2 regions of the Streptomyces sp. RFCAC02 genome follow, and region 1 is predicted to be linked to the other one. Evidence: riboswitches for the same ligand, from Rfam matches in the RefSeq annotation. Region 1 holds a riboswitch; the other holds the start of a gene.
What was found. A riboswitch is a leader RNA that binds a small molecule or an ion and turns the genes downstream of it on or off. The one in region 1 is predicted to bind S-adenosylmethionine.
Positions count from the first base shown of each region.

Region 2: linked by a shared signal. The riboswitch ahead of thrC (threonine synthase) and the one ahead of EMA09_RS26355 (aminotransferase class V-fold PLP-dependent enzyme) in region 1 are both predicted to bind S-adenosylmethionine.

Region 1 is NZ_SAUH01000001.1:5,714,585-5,724,303, forward strand. It holds gene EMA09_RS26350 (RtcB family protein) at 1-618, opposite strand, end outside; gene EMA09_RS28560 (hypothetical protein) at 712-852, opposite strand; gene EMA09_RS26355 (aminotransferase class V-fold PLP-dependent enzyme) at 976-2,274, opposite strand; SAM riboswitch class IV at 2,445-2,560, opposite strand; gene EMA09_RS26360 (sialidase family protein) at 2,641-3,786, opposite strand; gene EMA09_RS26365 (sialidase family protein) at 3,887-5,776, opposite strand; gene EMA09_RS26370 (NADP-dependent oxidoreductase) at 6,043-6,975, shown strand; gene EMA09_RS26375 (EF-hand domain-containing protein) at 7,120-7,653, shown strand; gene EMA09_RS26380 (EF-hand domain-containing protein) at 7,808-8,341, shown strand; gene EMA09_RS26385 (hypothetical protein) at 8,457-8,774, shown strand; gene EMA09_RS26390 (Imm10 family immunity protein) at 8,794-9,216, opposite strand; gene EMA09_RS26395 (RHS repeat-associated core domain-containing protein) at 9,213-9,719, opposite strand, start outside.
Region 2 is NZ_SAUH01000001.1:3,615,558-3,625,276, reverse strand. It holds gene murQ (N-acetylmuramic acid 6-phosphate etherase) at 1-848, shown strand, start outside; gene EMA09_RS16760 (aminoglycoside phosphotransferase family protein) at 841-1,821, shown strand; gene groL (chaperonin GroEL) at 1,913-3,541, opposite strand; gene EMA09_RS16750 (cold-shock protein) at 3,816-4,019, opposite strand; gene EMA09_RS16745 (MoaD/ThiS family protein) at 4,545-4,823, opposite strand; gene thrC (threonine synthase) at 4,820-6,109, opposite strand; SAM riboswitch class I at 6,126-6,267, opposite strand; gene EMA09_RS16735 (glucosyl-3-phosphoglycerate synthase) at 6,477-7,445, shown strand; gene EMA09_RS16730 (trehalose-6-phosphate synthase) at 7,605-9,035, shown strand.

The DNA.
Region 1 (9,719 bases):
CAGACCCTGGTTGTGCGGCAGCTTCTGCGCGACACCGATGTGGTGCTCCGCCAGCTCCTTGCCGATGTTCCGGGAGCCGGAGTGCAGCATGAGCCACACCGCGTCCTCGGTGTCGAGGCAGACCTCGATGAAGTGGTTCCCGCCCCCGAGCGACCCCATCTGCCGGTCGGCCCGCTCCCTGCGGAACGACACCGCGTCCGCCACGCCGTCGAAACGCCCCCAGAAGTCGTCCCAGGCACCGCCGGGGAAACCGTGCAGCCGGGCCGGGTCCACCGGGGTGTCGTGCATGCCGCGCCCGACCGGGACGGCCTGCTCGATGCGCGACCTGAGCCGCGACAGGTCACCCGGCAGGTCGTTCGCGGTGAGCGAGGTCCGGACGGCCGACATGCCGCAGCCGATGTCCACGCCCACCGCCGCCGGGCACACCGCGCCCTCCATGGCGATGACGGAACCGACCGTCGCCCCCTTGCCGTAGTGCACGTCCGGCATGACCGCGAGGCCGCGCACCCAGGGCAGCGTGGTCACGTTGTGGAGCTGCCGCATCGCGGCGTCCTCCACCTCCGCCGGATCCGCCCACATCCGGATCGGCACCCGTGCCCCGGGCAGCTCGGTGTACATGGAATCCCCCTGTCGGTGACGTTCGGTGACCCATTGTCGGCCGCCGGCCCGTCACCCGGGCAACAGGTTTTCGACCGCGCGGGTACGGCAGCCTCAGCGGCGGTCGCCGGCGCGCTGGGCCTCGATGCGCGCGATCTGCACCTGTGCCCAGGCCCGTACGCACGCCGACACGGCGACGATCAGGACCACGGCGCCGAACGCGGTCGCCCAGACGACCGCTGCCGATGTGGCCACCTGCGCCTCCGAAGACTTCGCGGGGAAACGGGAGTTGACGTCCCGAAGGAGTGTCTGCCTCCGGATTGGCGTTGATATGCCGAGTCCGTCCCCTCGTACCCGTCCCGTGACCCCGCCCCCGGGTCAGGCCCCCGCCAGCCGGCGTACCGCCGTGACCAGGCGCGTCACGTGCTCCTCGGGCGTACCCGCGCCGAAGCTCGCGCGCACCGCCTGGAGCGGCCCCTCGCAGTCGCCGTCGGCACCCGCCTCCCCGAGCAGGCGGCGGACGAGCGGCTGGGCGCAGAACAGGCCGGCGCGCACCCCGATGCCGTACCGGTCGGACAGCGCGCGCGCCAGGCCGTCGCCCGACCACCCCTCGACGGTGAACGACACGACGGGGACCCGTTCGGCGTCCGCCCCGAACAGGCTCAGTTCCCGGACGGCCGGGATCGTGGCCAGGCCGTCGCGGAGCAGCCCGAGGAGGTGCCGCTCACGGCCGGCCGGCGTGCCGGGGCCCGCGTCCGTCAGGGCGCGGCACGCCGCCGCGACGGCCAGGGCACCGATGACGTTGGGCGATCCGGCCTCGTGCCGTGCCTCGCCGGCCGCCCACTCGACCGCCACGCCGCCGCCGGGGGCGCGGGTGACCAGCCGGGTGGCGCCGCCGCCGGCGAGGTAGGGCGCGGCGCGGTCGAGCCAGTCGCCGCGCCCGGCGAGCACCCCCGAGCCGAACGGCGCGTACAGCTTGTGCCCGGAGAACGCCACCCAGTCCACGTCCAGGTCGCCGATGTCCACCCGGCGGTGCGGCACGAGCTGGGCCGCGTCCAAAGCCACCCGGACGCCGGACCGGTGGGCCGCGGCGGCCAGTTCCCGCACCGGCCACAGCTCACCGGTCACGTTCGACGCGCCGGTGACGCACAGCAGCGCCGGCCGGCCGGCCGGCAGCGTGGCGAAGGCCGCCGCGGCCGTGGCGACGGCCTCCGCCGGGCTCGCCGGCGCGTCGAGCCAGGTGACGTCGTGACCGTGGTGCGCCCAGGGCAGCAGTGCGGCGTGGTGCTCGGTCTCGAAGACGAACACACGCGTGCCGGCGGGCAGGGCGGCCGCCAGGAGGTTGAGCGAGTCGGTCGTGGACCGGGTGAAGAGCACCCGGTCGTCCGCGCGGGCGCCGACGAACCCGGCCACCGTCCGCCGCGCGTCCTCGAACACCCCGGTGGTCAGCCGCGACAGGTGTCCTGTGCCCCGGTGGACGCTGCCGTACAGGGGCGCGTGTGCCGCGACCTCGTCCCACACCCGGCGCAGCACGGGGGCACTGGCGGCGTAGTCGAGGGCGGCGTACTCGACCTCGCCGCCGGTGGCGAGCGGGGCGGTGACGCCGGCGCTGAGGACGGCGAGCGCGTCGTCCCCGGTGGCGGCGGGCGCGGAAACGGACTGGGCAGGCGTGGACATGGGGTTGCCTCCGTCGGGCATGGCGGGGCGGCGTCACGGGGCCGCCCGACGCGTCGCGGGACGCGTGACGTGGAGACCGGGCACGCGCGGGCGGCGACCGGCCGGGAAAGGGCTGGGGGAAGGGGAGCGCTCGGCGCTCTACCGCATTCGCTCGTGCACAGGGAACTCCTCGGCCGTACTTGCCGCGGGGCTCCTGCGCCGCGACCCGGTCATCACCCGGGGCACCCCGCCACGACGGAGGGTTGCCGGACAGCGGGCCGGGGCCGTGTCGCTGTCACTCGTGACCTCGCGGGGATTCTGGCACACCGCTGGCGACGGCACGCACCCCTGTCTCACCTGCCGGACAGCACGGCCCGCCGACGGGCGTCAGAGCCCGGTGAGGGCGCGGAAGGCGATCGACTCGTACGGCCCGTCCTCGCCCGTCTCGTACAGCAGGCCGACCGTCTCCCGGTCCACCTGGACGAGGTCCGAGTACGCCGCCGGGGCCGCCGACACGGTCGTCACCCGTGCGAACGCCGCCCCGCCGTCGTCGCTGCGCCACAGCGTCATGGCCCTGCGGGCGGCCGGGTCGGAGGGGCCGGAGAACAGCAGCGTCCCGTCCGGCCCCGGCGTCCGCAGGACGGCGCCCTGCACGACCGGCACGGCGGACAGCGTCGGCTGCATGGTGTAGCCGGGGCCGTCCAGGGTCTCGCCGCCGTCGGACGAGTGGGCGCCCGCGCGGTTGCCCGGCGCCGTCCCTTTCTGGTCACGGGCCGAGAAGTAGAGGCGGCCGTCCGGGAGTTCGGCGACGGACGACTCATTGGGGTTGAGCGTGCCGTCACCCCTGGCGTCGGTGTATCCGACGCGCCACGTCCGCCCGCCGTCGTCGCTCAGCAGCGCGTGGGCGCCGTAGTGACGCGCCTCCTCGCCGGTGTCGCCGGAACCGTCCGGCGGCGCGGCCGAGTGGTTCGCCGGCACGACGAGCCGTCCCGCGTGCGCGCCGCCGGTGAGCGCGATGCCGTGCCCGGGACCTGTGGCGTACCAGCGCCAGTCCGGCCGCTTCGCCCCGGCGGTGATCTCGCGCGGGGCGGTGAAGGCGCGCCCGTCGTCCGTCCCGAACTGCACGAAGACCCGCCGCGACCGGTCGGCCGCGACCTCGCCGCGCATGATGGCCTTCTCGGTGGCACGGCCGTCGTTCGACGTCGTCAGCAGGACCAGGCGGCCCGAGCGCGGGTCGACGACGGGCGACGGGTTCCCCCGGGTGTCGCCCTGCCCGGCCGCCACCACGGCCGGCGGCCCCCAGGTGCGGCCGCCGTCCTCGGAACGCCGCGCCACGACGTCGATGTCCCCGGTGTCGGACGGGCCGCCGACCCGGCCCTCGGCGAACGCCACCACCGTCCCCTCCGGTGTCGCGACGGCCGCCGGGACGCGGTAGGAGGCGTACCCGCCCACGCCGGAGACGAACGGCACCGACGCGGCGGCCGTCCGGACGGGTGGGGGAGTGGTGCCCGCGCCGCTGTGCGTGCCCTGCATGATCGCGACTCCTCGTACGGCTCGCGTGCCTCGTGCGGTCGTCCAGCGGACGATAGGAGGGAACGGCCGCCCGCCACAAGGGGCACCCGCCGGGGGCGGCTCACCCGGCGGGGGTGTCCACCGCGTCCAGCGGCAGCGCCGTGACGGCACCTGTGGGCGGCGCGTCGCCGTCACGGGCGCGCCGCAGCTCGTCCGCCGTCAGCGCCCGGTCCCACACGCGCACCTCGTCGAGCGCGCCGGTGAGCCGCACCCGCCCGTCGGGCCGCTCGCCGAGGTGGACGCCGAACGTCGTGCGCACGCTGACCGATCCCGGCACGTCCGCCGCCGTCACGGGCACGCCGCCGTCCACGGCCAGCGTCAGGGTGCCGCCGGAGCGGGTGAGCGCCAGGTGGTGCCACGCGCCGTCGTTGTACGCCCCGGCCGTCGCGACGGACGCGCTCGCGGGGTCGGCGGCGCCGTCCCGCGCGGTGACGAGCGCCCGTACCCTGCCGTCCGCCGGCTCGCCGCGCACCCAGACCTGCGGCGCGTTCCCCCCGACGCCGCCCATCCACAGGAACGGATGCGTACCGGACGCCGCGGAGTAGCGGAACCACAGCGAGACGGTGAAGTCGCCCTCGCCGAGCGGCAGCGTGTCGCGGTGGGGGAGCCGTACGGAGTCGTCCGCGCCGTCGAACGCGAGCGCGTTCCCGTACCGCCCGGCCGTGCGGGCGGGGCCGCCCTCCACGACGGCCGGTGCCCCGGGCGCCGCCGCGTCGGCGGTCGTGGGCGGGGCGCCCCCGCGCGGGCCGAGCCAGTCCTCGCCGAACAGCGTGAAGCGGATCTCGTCGCGGGCGTCGGCGGCGCCCGCCTCGTGCAGGAGCCCGATCAGCCCGTCAGCCGTGGCGACCAGGTCCGAGTAGCCCGACCAGTCGTCGGTGACCGGCGCGCCCCGCTCCACGGAGTCGAACGTCCGCCCGCCGTCCCAGGAGGAGCGGATCATCATCGAGCGGCGCCGGTCGGGGTCGGCCGGCGCGGCGAGCAGCAGCCTGCCGCTGCCCGGCAGGCTCAGCAGCGACCCCTGCACCTGCGGCGTGTACAGGTCCGGCATGGCGCGGAACGGCGCGGCGAATGTCTCGCCGCCGTCCATGCTCACCGCGTAGGAGCGGTGACCGAGGTCCGTGCCCTCCTGCTCGCGCGCGCTCACGTACAGGGTGCCGTCCGGCAGTTCGGCCACCGCGCTCTCGGCCGGGTTCTGCCGGAAGGTGCCGTCCGGCGCGACCGGCCAGGAGTCGACCGCGCCGAGCCGCCACGTGGCGCCGCCGTCGTCGCTGAGGCCGAGGGCCGTGTGGTGGGCGGTGACGCGGTCGCCGTCGTGGCTCTCCGCGGTGATGGTGAGGACGAGCCGCCCCGCGTGCGGCCCGTGGGCCAGCCGGACGCCGTGCAGCGGCCCGGTCGCGTACCAGGAGTTCCAGTCGTCGGGGCGCAGTTCGGCGCTCAGGTCGCGCGGCTCCGACCAGGTGCGGCCGTCGTCGTCGCTGTACGACAGGTACGGCACGCGCGCGCAGGGCTCGGGGCAGTTCCCGCTGCCCTGGCCGGCGTTGCGCGTGCTGGCGAGGAGGATCCGGCCGGTGGCGGTGTCCACGACGGGTGCCGGGTTGCCGTGCGTGTCGCCGCCGCCCGCGTCGACGACGCTCAGATCCGACCAGGTGCGTCCGCCGTCGGCCGAACGCTTCAGCACGATGTCGATGTCGCCCGCGTCGTCGCAGTTGTCGCGGCGGCCCTCGGCGAACGCGAGCAGCGTGCCGTCGTTCGTCCGCACGACGGCGGGGATGCGGAAGCACGCGTAGCCGCCGTCCAGGTCGGCGCGGAACAGCACCCGCTGCACCGGCTCGGCTGCGATGGCCGCCCGTGCCGGCTCCTGGGCGGACGGCGCCGCGAGCAGCGTGCCGGCCAGGGCCAGCGCGGCTGTGAACCGTGCCCGGCGACGGCGGGGCGGCGGTGGCTCGGACATGCGGGATCCTTCTGTCTGCTGCGGAGGTCACGGCAGTGTGGCGCCCGCGCCCGGCGCGGACCCCGACCACACGCGCGGAGCCCGACCCGCACACCCGATCGGCCCGTCGTCCCTGCCCCGTGCACGGGATGCGGGGCACGGGCGGCCGGGTGATGCTGCCGGTGTGAGCAGTGCCGGGCGGAGGGAGTGCGGGACATGGGCCACACCGGAATCACCGTGCACCGGGCGGACGGGCTCGTCGCCGGCGGCCGGGGCGCGGCGTCGTGATGCGGGCCGTCGTGCAGCGGTCGTACGGGCCGCCGGACGTGCTGGAGGTGACGGACGTCCCGCTGCCCGAGCCTGCCGCCGGACGGATCCGGGTGCGCGTGGAGGCCGCCGGCGTCAACCCGACGGACTGGAAGCACCGGGACGGCACGGTGCGCTACGACGGCCTGCCCGTCGTCCCCGGCTGGGACGTCGCGGGCGTCGTCGACCGGATCGGCTACGGGGTGACGCTCTTCGAGGAGGGCGACGAGGTCTTCGGGATGCTGCCGTACCCGGACGGGCCGGGCGCGTACGTCGAGTACGCGGTCGGCCCGGCACGCGCCTTCGCCCGCAGGCCGGAGGGACTCGACGCCGTCCACGCCGCCGCGCTGCCCCTCGCCGGGCTCACCGCGCTCCAGTCGCTGGACGACACGGCCCGCCTGCGGGAGGGACAGAAGGTGCTCGTCCAGGCGGCGGCGGGCGGGGTCGGGCACCTCGCCGTCCAGATCGCCAAGGCCCTCGGCGCGTACGTGTACGCCACCGCGAGCGCGGGGAAGCAGGACTTCCTCACCTCGCTGGGCGCCGACCGGCCGGTCGACTACCGCGCCGAGGACGTCCGCGAGGTGGCCGGCGGAGTCGATGCCGCCCTCGTGCCGATGGCGGGTACGACGCGCACGCACTCGCTGGAGGCCGTCCGCGACGGCGGGACCCTCGTCACCCTGCTCGGCGGCACGCCGGACGAGGAACTGGCGGCCGCGCGGGCACGGGGCGTCCGCCACCGGACGCTGCTGGTCGAGCACGACCACCACGGGATGCGGAGGATCGCCGCACTGGTGCGGGACGGGTTGCTGGTCCCGCACGTGCAGCAGGTGTTCCCGCTGGCCGAAGCGGCCGAGGCGCACCGGGCGGGGGAGACGGGCCGCACGGCGGGCAAACTCGTCCTCACCGTCCCCTGACCTCCGGAGGAGGACCGGCCCGGTCAAACCCGCCTCCGGGCCGATCCACCCGTTCCGGTGAAGACCGCCGTCTTCCCCACCCGAATGCCGTACGCCGAGCCGATAGTGACCACGTCATACCGGACGGCCGAAAGCGAAGCAGTCATGCGTACAGAGGCGATCAACCGCGCCAAGCTCGTCTTCACCCTGTTCGACGTCAACGGGAACGGTGTCGTGGAGGCCGAGGACTTCGACCTCATGGCGGCGCGGGTCGCCGAGGCGGCCTCCGCGTCCGGCGAGGCGGCGAAGGACGCGATGCGCGCCGCCTTCCGCCGCTGGGGCACGACCCTCGTCGCCGAGCTGGACGCCGACCGCAACGGAGTGGTCGACTTCGAGGAGTTCCGCGCCTACGTCCTGGCGCCCGAGCGGTTCGAAGGCCCGCTCGCCGAGTTCGCCGAGTCCCTGGCCGCGCTCGGCGACCCGGACGGCGACGGCATGGTCGAGCGGCCGGAGTTCATGGCCCTCATGCTCGCGATCGGCTTCGAACGCGCCAACATCGACGCGCTCTTCGACGCGTTCGGCCCCACGGAGGCCGACGCCATCCCGGTGGCGACGTGGGTCGAGGGCATCAAGGACTACTACGCGCCCGACAAGGCCGGCATCGCGGGCGACCACCTGGTCGGCAGCCCGGCGGTCTGACGGAGGACGGGCGGCCGGGGCGCGGACCGCGGTTCAAACCCACGCTCCGGCCGTTCCACCCGTTCCGGTGAAGACGGCCGCCGTTTTCACCCGGATGCCGTACGCCGCGCCGATAGTGAGCACGTCATATCGGACGGCCGAAGGTGAAGCAGTCATGCGTACAGAGGCGATCAACCGCGTCAAGCTCGTCTTCTCCCTGCTCGACGCCAACGGGAACGGTGTCGTGGACGCCGAGGACTTCGACCTCATGGCGGCGCGTGTGGCGGAGGCGGTCCCCGCGTCCGGCGAGGCGGCGAGGGAAGCGCTGCGCGACTCGTTCCGCCGCTCCTGGGCCACCCTGGTGGCGGAGCTGGACACCGACCGCGACGGCAGGATCGACTTCGACGAGTACCGCGCCTGCGCCCTGTCGCCGGAGCGGTTCGGGGCGGCCGTCACGGGGTTCGCCGAGGCCATCGCCGCCGTCGGCGACCCGGACGGCGACGGCCTGGTCGGCCGGCCGGAGTTCACCGCCGTGATGCTGGCGATCGGCTTCGAACGCGCCAACATCGACGCGCTCTTCGACGCCCTCGGCCCCTCGGACGAGGACACCGTCCCGGTGGCGACGTGGGTCGAGGGCATCAAGGACTACTACGCCCCCGACAAGGCCGGCATCCCGGGCGACCACCTGCTCACCGACACGGCCGCCTGACGACGGCGGGCGCAAGGGCGGGGTGGCGCTCCACCGGAACGGGCGGCGCCCCGGCCCGGTAGTCGTACCGTATGTGGCGTCGTTCGGACGAGCTGCGGGACCCGCTGGAGTTGCCGTGCCGGAGTTCCTGATGGCCACCGAGGACGCCGACATGCAGGCGTACTTCCGTGAGATCGCCGTCTTCATGGTCGACACGTTCCGCATCGACTACGCGGAGGCGGTCGCCCGGGTGAACGAGGCATTCGAGGAGCAGGAGTTCGACCCCTACCCGGACGTCATCTGCCATGAGATGCCCGAGTACTGGGCCTATGGTCTCTACTACGGCGAGGTCCCGTACTGGGACGAGTCCGCCGACCGCTCGGAATGGACCGTGCGGCCGGCGCCGTCCCGGGACTCGCCCTCCTGGACTGTGGAGTCGCCCGAAGGGTGCTGAGCCCGGCCCGCCGGACCCGTCACACCTCCAGGTCGAGCACGGCGGGGCGGTGGTCCGGGGTTCCGTAGGTCAGTACCCGCCGCAGAGCCCGGCCCAGTTCAGTGATCCGTTCCCCGGGGACCCTGAGGCGCAGCGACAACGACGGCTCTGTCAGTTCGAGTTCGTCCGCCGTGGCGGGGGTGAAGCGCAGCCTGAGCACGGAGTCCCGCAGCGTCGCCCCCGCCACGCCGCCGTACGCCGTGGCGCCCTCCTCGGTGATCGTGCAGTACGTGTCCATCCCGAGGCGCACGTCCTGCTCGTCGGGCGGCTGGAGGGAGCACTGGAGGATCAGGTGGCGCGCCGCGCCCTGCTCGTCCTCGGACAGCCCGACGGTGAAGCACCCGTCGGCCGTGTTCTCGCGGACGTCCGTGAGCCGGACGTCCCAGTCGGTCTCCTGCGTCATGCTTGTGTCTGCCACCAGTGGTAGTTGTTCGGGCCGTGGCCCCAGATATAGCCGAACAGCGCCCCGGTCTCCCGCGTGGCACGGTTCATCGCGCCCCTGCACTGGGGGCACGGCTGCCGGGTCCCCACGATGATGACCGTGTCACCGGGGCCGGCGGGGATCAGGTTGGCATACGAGTCGTTCACGATGGGGACGGTCGGTGAACCGCCGATCATGCGGGCGACCCGGTTCTCCGTGTGGCTGGCCAGCGACCCGTTCGGGAACCCGAGGGCGAGTTCCTCCGGGGTCTGGTCGCCGCTGCGCACCGAGAACGCCACGCGCACCCGCCCGTCGGGGCCATGGATGCGCACGGAGGCGTAGTGGGTGCAGGGCGTGAGCCCCAGCGGATCGGACCAGGTCAGCGGATTCCGCACGTACGCGTAGTGGTTGGGCGTGACCAGGCCCAGCGGATCGGGGGACTGGTAGCGCGCCGCCTCGGGGTCGTAGTAGCGCAGGACGTTGTA
Region 2 (9,719 bases), 2.1 Mb from region 1:
GGCAGCCCACCCTCGACATCGTCCGCCTGATGCACGCCGAGGACGCCCGCGTCCCGGCCGCCGTGGCCGGTCAGCTCCCCCGGATCGCCGACGCCATCGACGCCGTCGCCGACCGCATGGCGCGCGGCGGCCGCCTGCTCTACCTGGGCGCCGGCACGGCCGGCCGGCTCGGTGTGCTCGACGCCAGCGAGTGCCCGCCCACGTTCAACACCGCGCCCGGCGAGGTCGTCGGCCTCATCGCCGGCGGCCCGGCCGCGATGGTGGCGGCGGTCGAGGGCGCCGAGGACAGCGCCGAGCTGGCCGCCGCCGACCTGGACGCCGTCGGCCTGACGGCTGACGACGCGGTCGTCGGCGTGTCCGCGTCCGGCCGCACCCCGTACGCGGTCGGCGCCGTCACGCACGCCCGGGCCCGCGGCGCCCTCACGATCGGCCTGGCGTGCAACGCGGGCTCCCCGCTGGCCGCGGCGGCCGAGCACGGCATCGAGGTCGTCACCGGCCCCGAGCTGATCGCGGGCTCCACCCGGCTGAAGGCCGGCACCGCCCAGAAGCTCGTCCTCAACATGATCTCGACCGTCAGCATGATCCGCCTCGGCAAGACCTACGGGAACCTGATGGTCGACGTGCGCGCGTCCAACGAGAAGCTGCGTGCCCGCTCCCGCCGCATCGTCCAGCTCGCCACCGGCGCCCCGCCCGAGGAGGTCGAGCAGGCCCTCGGCGCCACCGACGGCGAGGTCAAGAACGCCATCCTCACCATCCTGGGCGACGTGGACGCCGGCACGGCCGACCGGCTCCTCACCCAGGCGCACGGCCACCTGCGGGCCGCGCTCAAGGCGGCCGCCCATGCCTGAGCCGACGCACGTCCCGCCGCCCGTCCTGGCCGCGGCGGGCATCGACCCGGAGTCCGTGGCCGCGTACGAGCCGCTCGGCGGCGGCACGTACAACACGGTCCACCGCATACGCCTGGCCGACGGCACCCGCCTCGTCCTGAAGCGACCGCCCGCGCCCCACCGGCCGCGCATGACGTACGAGGACGGGCTCATCGCGGCCGAGGCCGTCTTCTTCCGCGAGGCGGCGGCGCACGGCGCGGCGACCGTGCCGCGCGTCGTGTCGGCCGACGACGACCACCTGCTGATGACGGAGCTGCCCGGCGCGCCGTGGTTCCGGCCGGACGACGCGCCGGCGCCCGTACCGGCCGCGCTCCGCCCGCGTCTGCGGTACGAGCTGGGCGCAGCCGTGGCCCGGCTGCACGCCGTCACCGGCAGCCGCTGGGGCTACCCGGGCGGTGCCGTTCCCGCGGCGGCGGACTGGACGGGGACGTTCGGCGGCATGCTGGCGGCGCTGCTGGCCGACGCGGACCGCTACGACGCGCCGCTCCCCGTGGCCACCGACCGGGTGCGGGAGCTGGCGGCGGCGGCCTCGCCGGCGCTCGCGGAGGTCACGGTGCCGGCGCTCGTCCACTTCGACCTGTGGGAGGGCAACATCCTGCTGGACGGGGAGGGGCTGAGCGGTCTCATCGACGGTGAGCGGATGTTCTGGGGCGATCCGCTGGCCGAGTTCGCGTCCCTCACGCTGCTGTCCGCGCCCGAGCCCGACGACGCCCTCATCGCGGGGTACGCGTCCGAGGGCGGCCGCACGGACTTCGACGCCCCGGCGCGCGCCCGGATGGCGTTCTACCGCGCCTACCTCTACCTGATCATGCTGGTCGAGAGCGTCCCCCGCGCGTACCCGCCCGAGCGGACGGCGTACACCGTGGAGCGGGTGACGCCCCATCTGACGGCCGCTCTCGACGTGCTGGCCGACTTCGCCGGCACCGGCTCCTGAGCCCGCCGGCAACGCCGGGAGCCCGGCCCCGGGCGGTCCGATGACCGCCGGGGCCGGGCTCCCGGGATGTGCGGTGGTGCGGTGGCGGGACTCAGAAGTCCATGCCGCCGCCCATGCCGGCCGCGTCGGCGCCGGCACCGGCGCCGCCCTTCTCCGGCTTGTCGGCGATGACGGCCTCCGTGGTGAGGAACAGGGCCGCGATGGAGGCGGCGTTCTGCAGCGCGGAGCGGGTCACCTTGGCCGGGTCGATGATGCCCTCGGCCAGCAGGTCGACGTACTCGCCGGTCGCGGCGTTCAGGCCGTGACCCGGGGTCAGGCCGCGCACCTTCTCGACCACGACGCCGCCCTCGAGGCCGGCGTTCACGGCGATCTGCTTCAGCGGGGCCTCCAGGGCCAGCTTGACGGCGGCGGCACCGGTGGCCTCGTCGCCCTGCAGGTCCAGCTTGTCGAAGACCGAGGCGGCCTGCAGCAGGGCCACGCCACCGCCGGCGACGATGCCCTCCTCGACGGCGGCCTTCGCGTTGCGCACCGCGTCCTCGATGCGGTGCTTGCGCTCCTTCAGCTCGACCTCGGTCGCGGCACCGGCCTTGATGACGGCCACGCCGCCGGCCAGCTTCGCGAGGCGCTCCTGGAGCTTCTCGCGGTCGTAGTCCGAGTCGGAGTTCTCGATCTCGGCGCGGATCTGGTTGACCCGGCCCTGGACCTGCTCGCTGTCGCCGGCACCGTCGACGATGGTGGTCTCGTCCTTGGTGATGACGACCTTGCGGGCGCGGCCCAGCAGGTCGAGGGTCGCGTTCTCCAGCTTGAGGCCGACCTCCTCGGAGATGACCTGGCCGCCGGTGAGGATCGCGATGTCGCCCAGCATGGCCTTGCGGCGGTCGCCGAAGCCCGGGGCCTTGACGGCGACGGACTTGAAGGTGCCGCGGATCTTGTTGACGACCAGCGTGGACAGGGCCTCGCCCTCGACGTCCTCGGCGATGATCAGCAGCGGCTTGCCGGACTGCATGACCTTCTCCAGCAGCGGAAGGAGGTCCTTCACGTTGCTGACCTTGGAGTTGACGATGAGGATGTAGGGGTCCTCGAGCTCGGCCTCCATGCGCTCCATGTCGGTCGCGAAGTAGGCGGAGATGTAGCCCTTGTCGAAGCGCATGCCCTCGGTGAGCTCCAGCTCGAGCCCGAAGGTCTGCGACTCCTCGACGGTGATGACGCCTTCCTTGCCGACCTTGTCCATCGCCTCGGCGATCAGCTCGCCGATCTGCGTGTCACCGGCGGAGATGGAGGCGGTGGAGGCGATCTGCTCCTTGGTCTCGACCTCCTTGGCCTGGCCGAGCAGGGCCTCGGAGACCTTCTCCACGGCGGCCTCGATGCCCCGCTTCAGGGCCATCGGGTTCGCGCCGGCCGCGACGTTGCGCAGGCCCTCGCGCACCAGCGCCTGGGCCAGGACGGTCGCCGTGGTCGTGCCGTCACCGGCCACGTCGTCCGTCTTCTTCGCAACTTCCTTGACCAGCTCGGCGCCGATCTTCTCGTAGGAGTCCTCGAGCTCGATCTCCTTGGCGATCGACACACCGTCGTTGGTGATGGTGGGGGCGCCCCACTTCTTCTCCAGGACGACGTTCCGGCCCTTGGGGCCGAGCGTGACCTTGACGGCGTCGGCGAGCTGGTTCATCCCGCGCTCGAGGCCGCGCCGCGCCTCCTCGTTGAACGCGATGATCTTGGCCATGTGAAGTGGTCCTCCCAGAACAGGGGTGGATTGCGCCGGACCGCGCTGGCGCCCGCGACGGACGGCCCCACTCGCCCCGCGGTTCCTTGCTCCGCCTGGCTCCGGGACCTCACCGAACCGGTCCTTGCTGTCACTCTCACCTCTAGAGTGCTAACCCCATGATTAGCACTCTCCCCCGGCGAGTGCAAACCCCCCGGGCGTGTGACGCGCCAGGGTCCGCACCCCCCGGGAGGTGCGGACCCTGGTCGTCTCGTCGTGCGGAACGTCCGGCGGTTCAGGCGCTCACCCGGACCATGTCGGCCTGCGGCCCCTTCTGGCCCTGCGAGATCTCGAACTCGACCCGCTGTCCTTCCTCAAGGGTGCGGTAGCCGTCCATCTGGATCGCGCTGTAGTGCACGAAGACGTCCGCACCACCGTCTACCGCGATGAAGCCGTAGCCCTTCTCCGCGTTGAACCACTTGACGGTGCCCTGAGCCATTTCCTAACTCCCCATTTTGCCGGCCCTTTCACGGGGCCGCACTCCGCGGACCCGGGTCAGACCTGTCAGACCCCACCCCCGGCCGTAGGGGGTGTGCGCCGGAACGCGTGACCGCCGCTGAATGTATCGGGACGGACGCCCAGCGCAACAGGCCATTCGAGGGAGAATTCTTGGACCCGCGATCCGGGCAAATACCGTACGGGTGGCCATAGTTGGAGATTCCGCCAGGCACCAAAAGTGCCAACCCGACAATTGGTGCACGACTTTTCGGCGGGAGATTCGCGGGATGTGTCGCGAATTCATGTGTGCGTGACACGGGGGACAACGGGGAGCGCAGGCCACTTTAGCGCCCCCCGCGCGCGAATCCGCCCCGGAACCCGAGGTTCCGGGGCGGATCGCACACTTTTACGAACATCCGCCGGGCGCCGACCCGGTCTTTTTCCAACGGATCCGAACGTCCGCGAACACCGCCCGATCGCCGTCCGGACGCCGGCCCGGCACGGTCCGGTCGGAAACCGGACCGGTTCAGCAGCCGCCGGCGACGGCCGGGATGATCGAGATCCCCGTGCCGTCCGGTGTCGCCGTGTCCAGGCCCTCGGCGAACCGGACGTCGTCGTCGTTCACGTACACGTTCACGAAACGGCGGAGCCTGCCCTCGTCGTCCAAGACCCGGCCGGCGATGCCGCTGTGGCTGCGGTCGAGGTCGGACAGCACCTCGCGCAGCGTCGCGCCCTCGGCGGGCACCTCGGACCGGCCGCCGGTGTAGGTGCGGAGGATCGTGGGGATACGGACGGTGACACTCATGCCAGGCCAGCCTCTCGGAAGGCGTCCAGGGACGGACGGATGGTCGCGGTGGGACCGGTGGTGGGCGCCACCGCGTCCAGGGTCTTCAGGCCGTCGCCGGTGTTCACGACGACGGTGGTCAGCGCCGGGTCGAGGACGCCGGCCTCGATCAGCTTGCGGGTCACACCCAGCGTCACGCCGCCCGCCGTCTCCGTGAAGACGCCCTCGGTCCGCGCCAGCAGCTTGACGGCGGAGACGATCTCCTCGTCCGTGACGGACTCGACCGCCCCGCCCGTGCGCCGGGCGATGTCCAGGACGTACGGGCCGTCCGCCGGGTTGCCGATGGCGAGGGACTTGGCGATCGTGTCCGGCTTCACCGGCCGCACCACGTCGCGGCCCTCGCGCCAGGCGCGCGCCACCGGGGAGCAGCCCTCGGCCTGGGCGCCGAAGATCCGGTACGGCCGGTCCTCGACGAGTCCGACCTCGATCAGCTCCTTGAGGCCCTTGTCGATCTTGGTGAGCTGCGAGCCCGAGGCGATGGGGATGACGATCTGGTCCGGCAGCCGCCAGCCGAGCTGCTCGCAGATCTCGAACGCCAGGGTCTTCGAGCCCTCGCCGTAGTACGGGCGCAGGTTGACGTTGACGAAGCCCCAGCCCTCGCCGAGCGGGTCGCCGATCAGCTCGCTGCAGAAACGGTTCACGTCGTCGTAGGTGCCGTCGATGGCGACCACCTGGCCGCCGTAGACCGCGGCCATGACGACCTTGCCCGCCTCCAGGTCGTGCGGGATGAAGACGCAGGAGCGCAGGCCGGCCCGCGCGGCGGCGGCGCCGACGGCGCCCGCCAGGTTGCCGGTGGAGGAGCAGGACAGCGTGGTGAAGCCGAAGGCGCGGGCGGCCTCCAGGGCCTGGGCGACGACGCGGTCCTTGAAGGAGTGCGTCGGGTTGCCCGAGTCGTCCTTCACGTACAGGCCGCCCGTGACGCCGAGCTCGGCGGCGAGCCGGTCCGCCCTGATGAGCTGGGTGAAGCCGGGGTTGAGGTTCGGCTTGTCGGCCACGTCGGCGGGGACGGGCAGCAGCGGCGCGTAGCGCCAGATGTTCTTCGGCCCGGCCTCGATGCGGCGGCGCAGGCCCTCGGGGTCCCCCGTGGGGAGGTCGTAGGCGATCTCCAGGGGGCCGAAACAGGAGGAGCACGCGAAGATGGGCGCGAGGGGGAAACGTTCCCCGCACTCCCGGCAGGACAGCGCCGCGGCGGGTCCGAGATCGACGGTGGCGGCGGGTGACTGATCGGATTCGGTCAGCACGGACATGGGTGCGAGGCCCCTCTCCTCATCTTCCCCGCGGGCGGACTTCGCCCCGGGACGGAATTGGCACCTTCCCCACCGGGCGCCCCGCGTGCGAACGCGGAACCGGCGGAAGGGTTGCCGGGGCTTCAACGGGCCGTTCCCTCTGCCCCTCTGGATGAGCGGTATGCGGTTGTCGGCGAGGGACCCCCGATATGCGGAGGACACCTGCGCTGTTCGAGACTGTAACGGACGACCTCCACAATGGCTCGGGCCGTCCGATCCGCGAGACGCAGGGCAAAATCCGGCGCGTGAGCGGGTTCGGCTCCGCCCGGAAAGGGCAGACACGGCCATATGGAGTAAAAGTGGCCGAACGCGAACAGGAGCGACATTCGTGCTGGAAGAGGCAAGGACGTGGCTGCACCGCCGGTCCTGGAGCGCCGCTGACCGCCCGCTGCCGCAGCTGTTGAACGCGAAGCGGGCAGCAGGCGCGGCAGGGAGCATCAGCGTGGTCCTCCCCGCGCTCAACGAGGAGGCGACCGTCGGTGCCATCGTGGAGGCGCTGCGGCGCGACCTGATGGAGACCGTGCCACTGATCGACGAGCTGATCGTGGTGGATTCCGGATCCACCGACCGCACCTCCGAGACCGCCGCCGCGGCGGGCGCCAAGGTCGTGCACCGCGACGAGATCCTCCCGCGCATCCCGGCGGCCCCCGGCAAGGGCGAGGTGCTGTGGCGCTCACTGCTCGCGGCGAGCGGCGAGATCATCGCCTTCGTGGACGCCGACCTGCGGGACTTCGACTCGCGGTTCGTGTCGGGCATCCTCGGCCCGCTGCTGACCGAGCCGGACGTCCAGCTCGTGAAGGCGATGTACGACCGCCCGCTCGGCGACAAGCCCACCGGCGCGCACCAGGGCGGCCGCGTCACGGAGCTGGTGGCCCGCCCCCTGCTGAACCTGCACTGGCCGCAGCTCGCCGGCGTGGTGCAGCCCCTGGGCGGCGAGTACGCGGCCCGCAGGTCGCTCCTGGAGCGGCTGCCGTTCCCCGTCGGCTACGGCGTGGAGCTGGGCCTGCTCATCGACACGCTGCACGTCGCGGGTCTCGACGCGGTGGCCCAGGTGGACGTCGGGGTGCGCAAGCACCGCCACCAGGACGGGCAGGCCCTGGGCCGCATGTCCACGGCGATCATGCGGACCGCGCAGAGCCGCCTGCCCGGCACCGTGCTGCCGAAACGCGTGGGGCTCACCCAGTTCGAGCGCACGGAGGAGGGCGCCTTCTCCCCGCGCACGCACCCGATCGACGCCGACGAGCGGCCCCCGATGTGCGGGGTGCCGGAGTACGCGGCGCGCCGGCAGGCCGCGTGAGGCGGCTGCCGTGACGGCGCGCGGCGCGGGTCACGCGCCGGTACGCCCGGTCGCGGGGACGCGCGGGCGGTGTGACGGTTCCCACGTTTCGCCGGCCGTGCGGTCGGTTAGCCTCCGCCTCACCGGGGGCGTACGCCCGTGCCGAGCGCTGGAGGACCGATGACCGCGAAGCAGGTACTGGTCGCCTCGAACCGTGGTCCGGTGAGCTACTCCCCGGCCGACGACGGGTCCCTGGTCGCGAAGCGCGGCGGCGGCGGCCTCGTGTCGGGCCTGAGCGCGCTCGGCCCCGAGGCGGGTACCTGGGTGTGCGCGGCCCTCGGCGAGGGCGACAGGGAGGCGGCGGGGCACCACGGCGGGCGGCTTCCCGAGGCGGACACGGGCGGGCAGGCGGTGCGGATGCTGGACATCCCCGCCGAGACGTTCGACGCGGCCTACAACGGCGTCGCGAACTCCGTCCTGTGGTTCGTCCACCACCTGCTGTACCAGACGCCGTTCGAGCCGGTCTTCGACGCCGCCTTCGAGAAGCAGTGGGCCGGGTACGAGGCGTACAGCGAGGCGTTCGCTGACGCGCTGGCGGACGAGGCCGAGCGGGGCGCTGCCGTCCTCGTGCAGGACTACCACCTGTCGCTCGTGCCGGGGCTGCTGCGTCAGCGGCGCCCGGACCTGCGGATCGGCCACTTCTCGCACACGCCGTGGGCGCCGCCCGAGCTGTTCCGGATCCTGCCGGACGCCGTGGCGCGGCAGGTCCTGACGGGCATTCTGGGTGCCGACCGCGCGGCGTTCCTGACGCGGCGGTGGGCGGACGCGTTCGCGGCGTGCTGCGCGGACGTGCTGGGCGCCGAGGTCGGTCCCGACGGGTCGGTGACGTACGGGGGCCGTACGACGCGGATCGGTGTGCACAGGCTCGGCGCGGACGCCGGGTTCCTGCGGGAGCGGGCGTTCCGGCCCGACGTGGACGAGCGGCTCGCTGGGCTGCGGAAGCAGGTGGGCGACCGGCGCACCGTCGTGCGGGTGGACAGGACGGAGCTGTCGAAGAACATCGTGCGGGGCCTGCACGCGTTCCGACGGCTGCTGACGGACTCTCCCGAGTGGCGGGGCAGGGTGACGCATGTGGCGTTCGCGTACCCGTCGCGGCAGGACCTGGAGGTGTACCGCGCGTACACGGCCGAGGTGTCGCGGGTCGCGGACGGCATCAACGCGGAGTTCGCCGAGGGCGACTGGACGCCGGTGGTCCTGCATGTGCGGGACGACTTCGCGCGGTCGCTCGCCGCGTACCGGATGGCGGACGTGGCCCTCGTCAACCCGATCCGTGACGGCATGAACCTCGTCGCCAAGGAGGTGCCGGTCGTCTCGGAGCGGGGCGTGGCCCTCGTCCTGTCGACGGAGGCGGGCGCGGCGGCCGAGCTGTCCGATGACGCCATCATGGTCAACCCGTACGACATCCGGGGCACGGCGGAGGCGCTGCACCGCGCGCTGTCGATGCCGGCCGACGAACGGGAGCGGCGCACCAAGCGCCTCGCGGCGGCCGCGACGGCACTGCCGCCGTCCCGCTGGTTCCTCGACCAGCTCACGGCCCTGCGCGAGGGCTAGGGTCTGCCCGGCGGATCTTGGCGCGGCTCGCGGCGTCGGATGCGGTGCATCGCAAGGCGCCGGATCGCAGCTCATACCCGACCGTATTCGCGCGATACGGCAACGCAGCGAGGTGCCGTAGCCGGCGTCGCGAGACAGGCAAGACCCGCCGGACAGCCCCTAGGGCCTGCCCGGCGGAACTCGCGACGCCGGCAGCGGCACCTCGCCGCATCGCGCGCTTACGGACGGGCCTGAGCTGCCGTCCGGCACCTTCCGACGCACCGCGTCCCACGCCGCGAGCCCGCGCCATGACCCGCCGGACGGACCCCGAGGGCCGCGCCAGGCGAGGTCCGCCCCGTCGCGTCGCCCGGCACGGCGCGGCGTCTCGCCGCGTTGCCGCATCAGCCAAGCGCGCCCAGTACAACGACGACCCGACGCCTTCCGATGCACCGCCCCGGACGCCACGCCTCGACGGGCGACCCCGCCTGCCCCGGCACCGGGGTCCACCCGGCGGAACGTGCCCGTCCCGCGACGCCGGCAGCGGCACCTCGCCGTGTTGCCGGATCGCGCGCGAACGCCGCCCACCGGCACGCCTGCCACGGGGAGTCCCCGCACACCCCCGTGCCGGCGACCCGTACCGACGGCGTGCCACCGATCGCGGACGGCCGCACACCGGCGCGTTCCGCGGACGGACCGCCCGGCAGG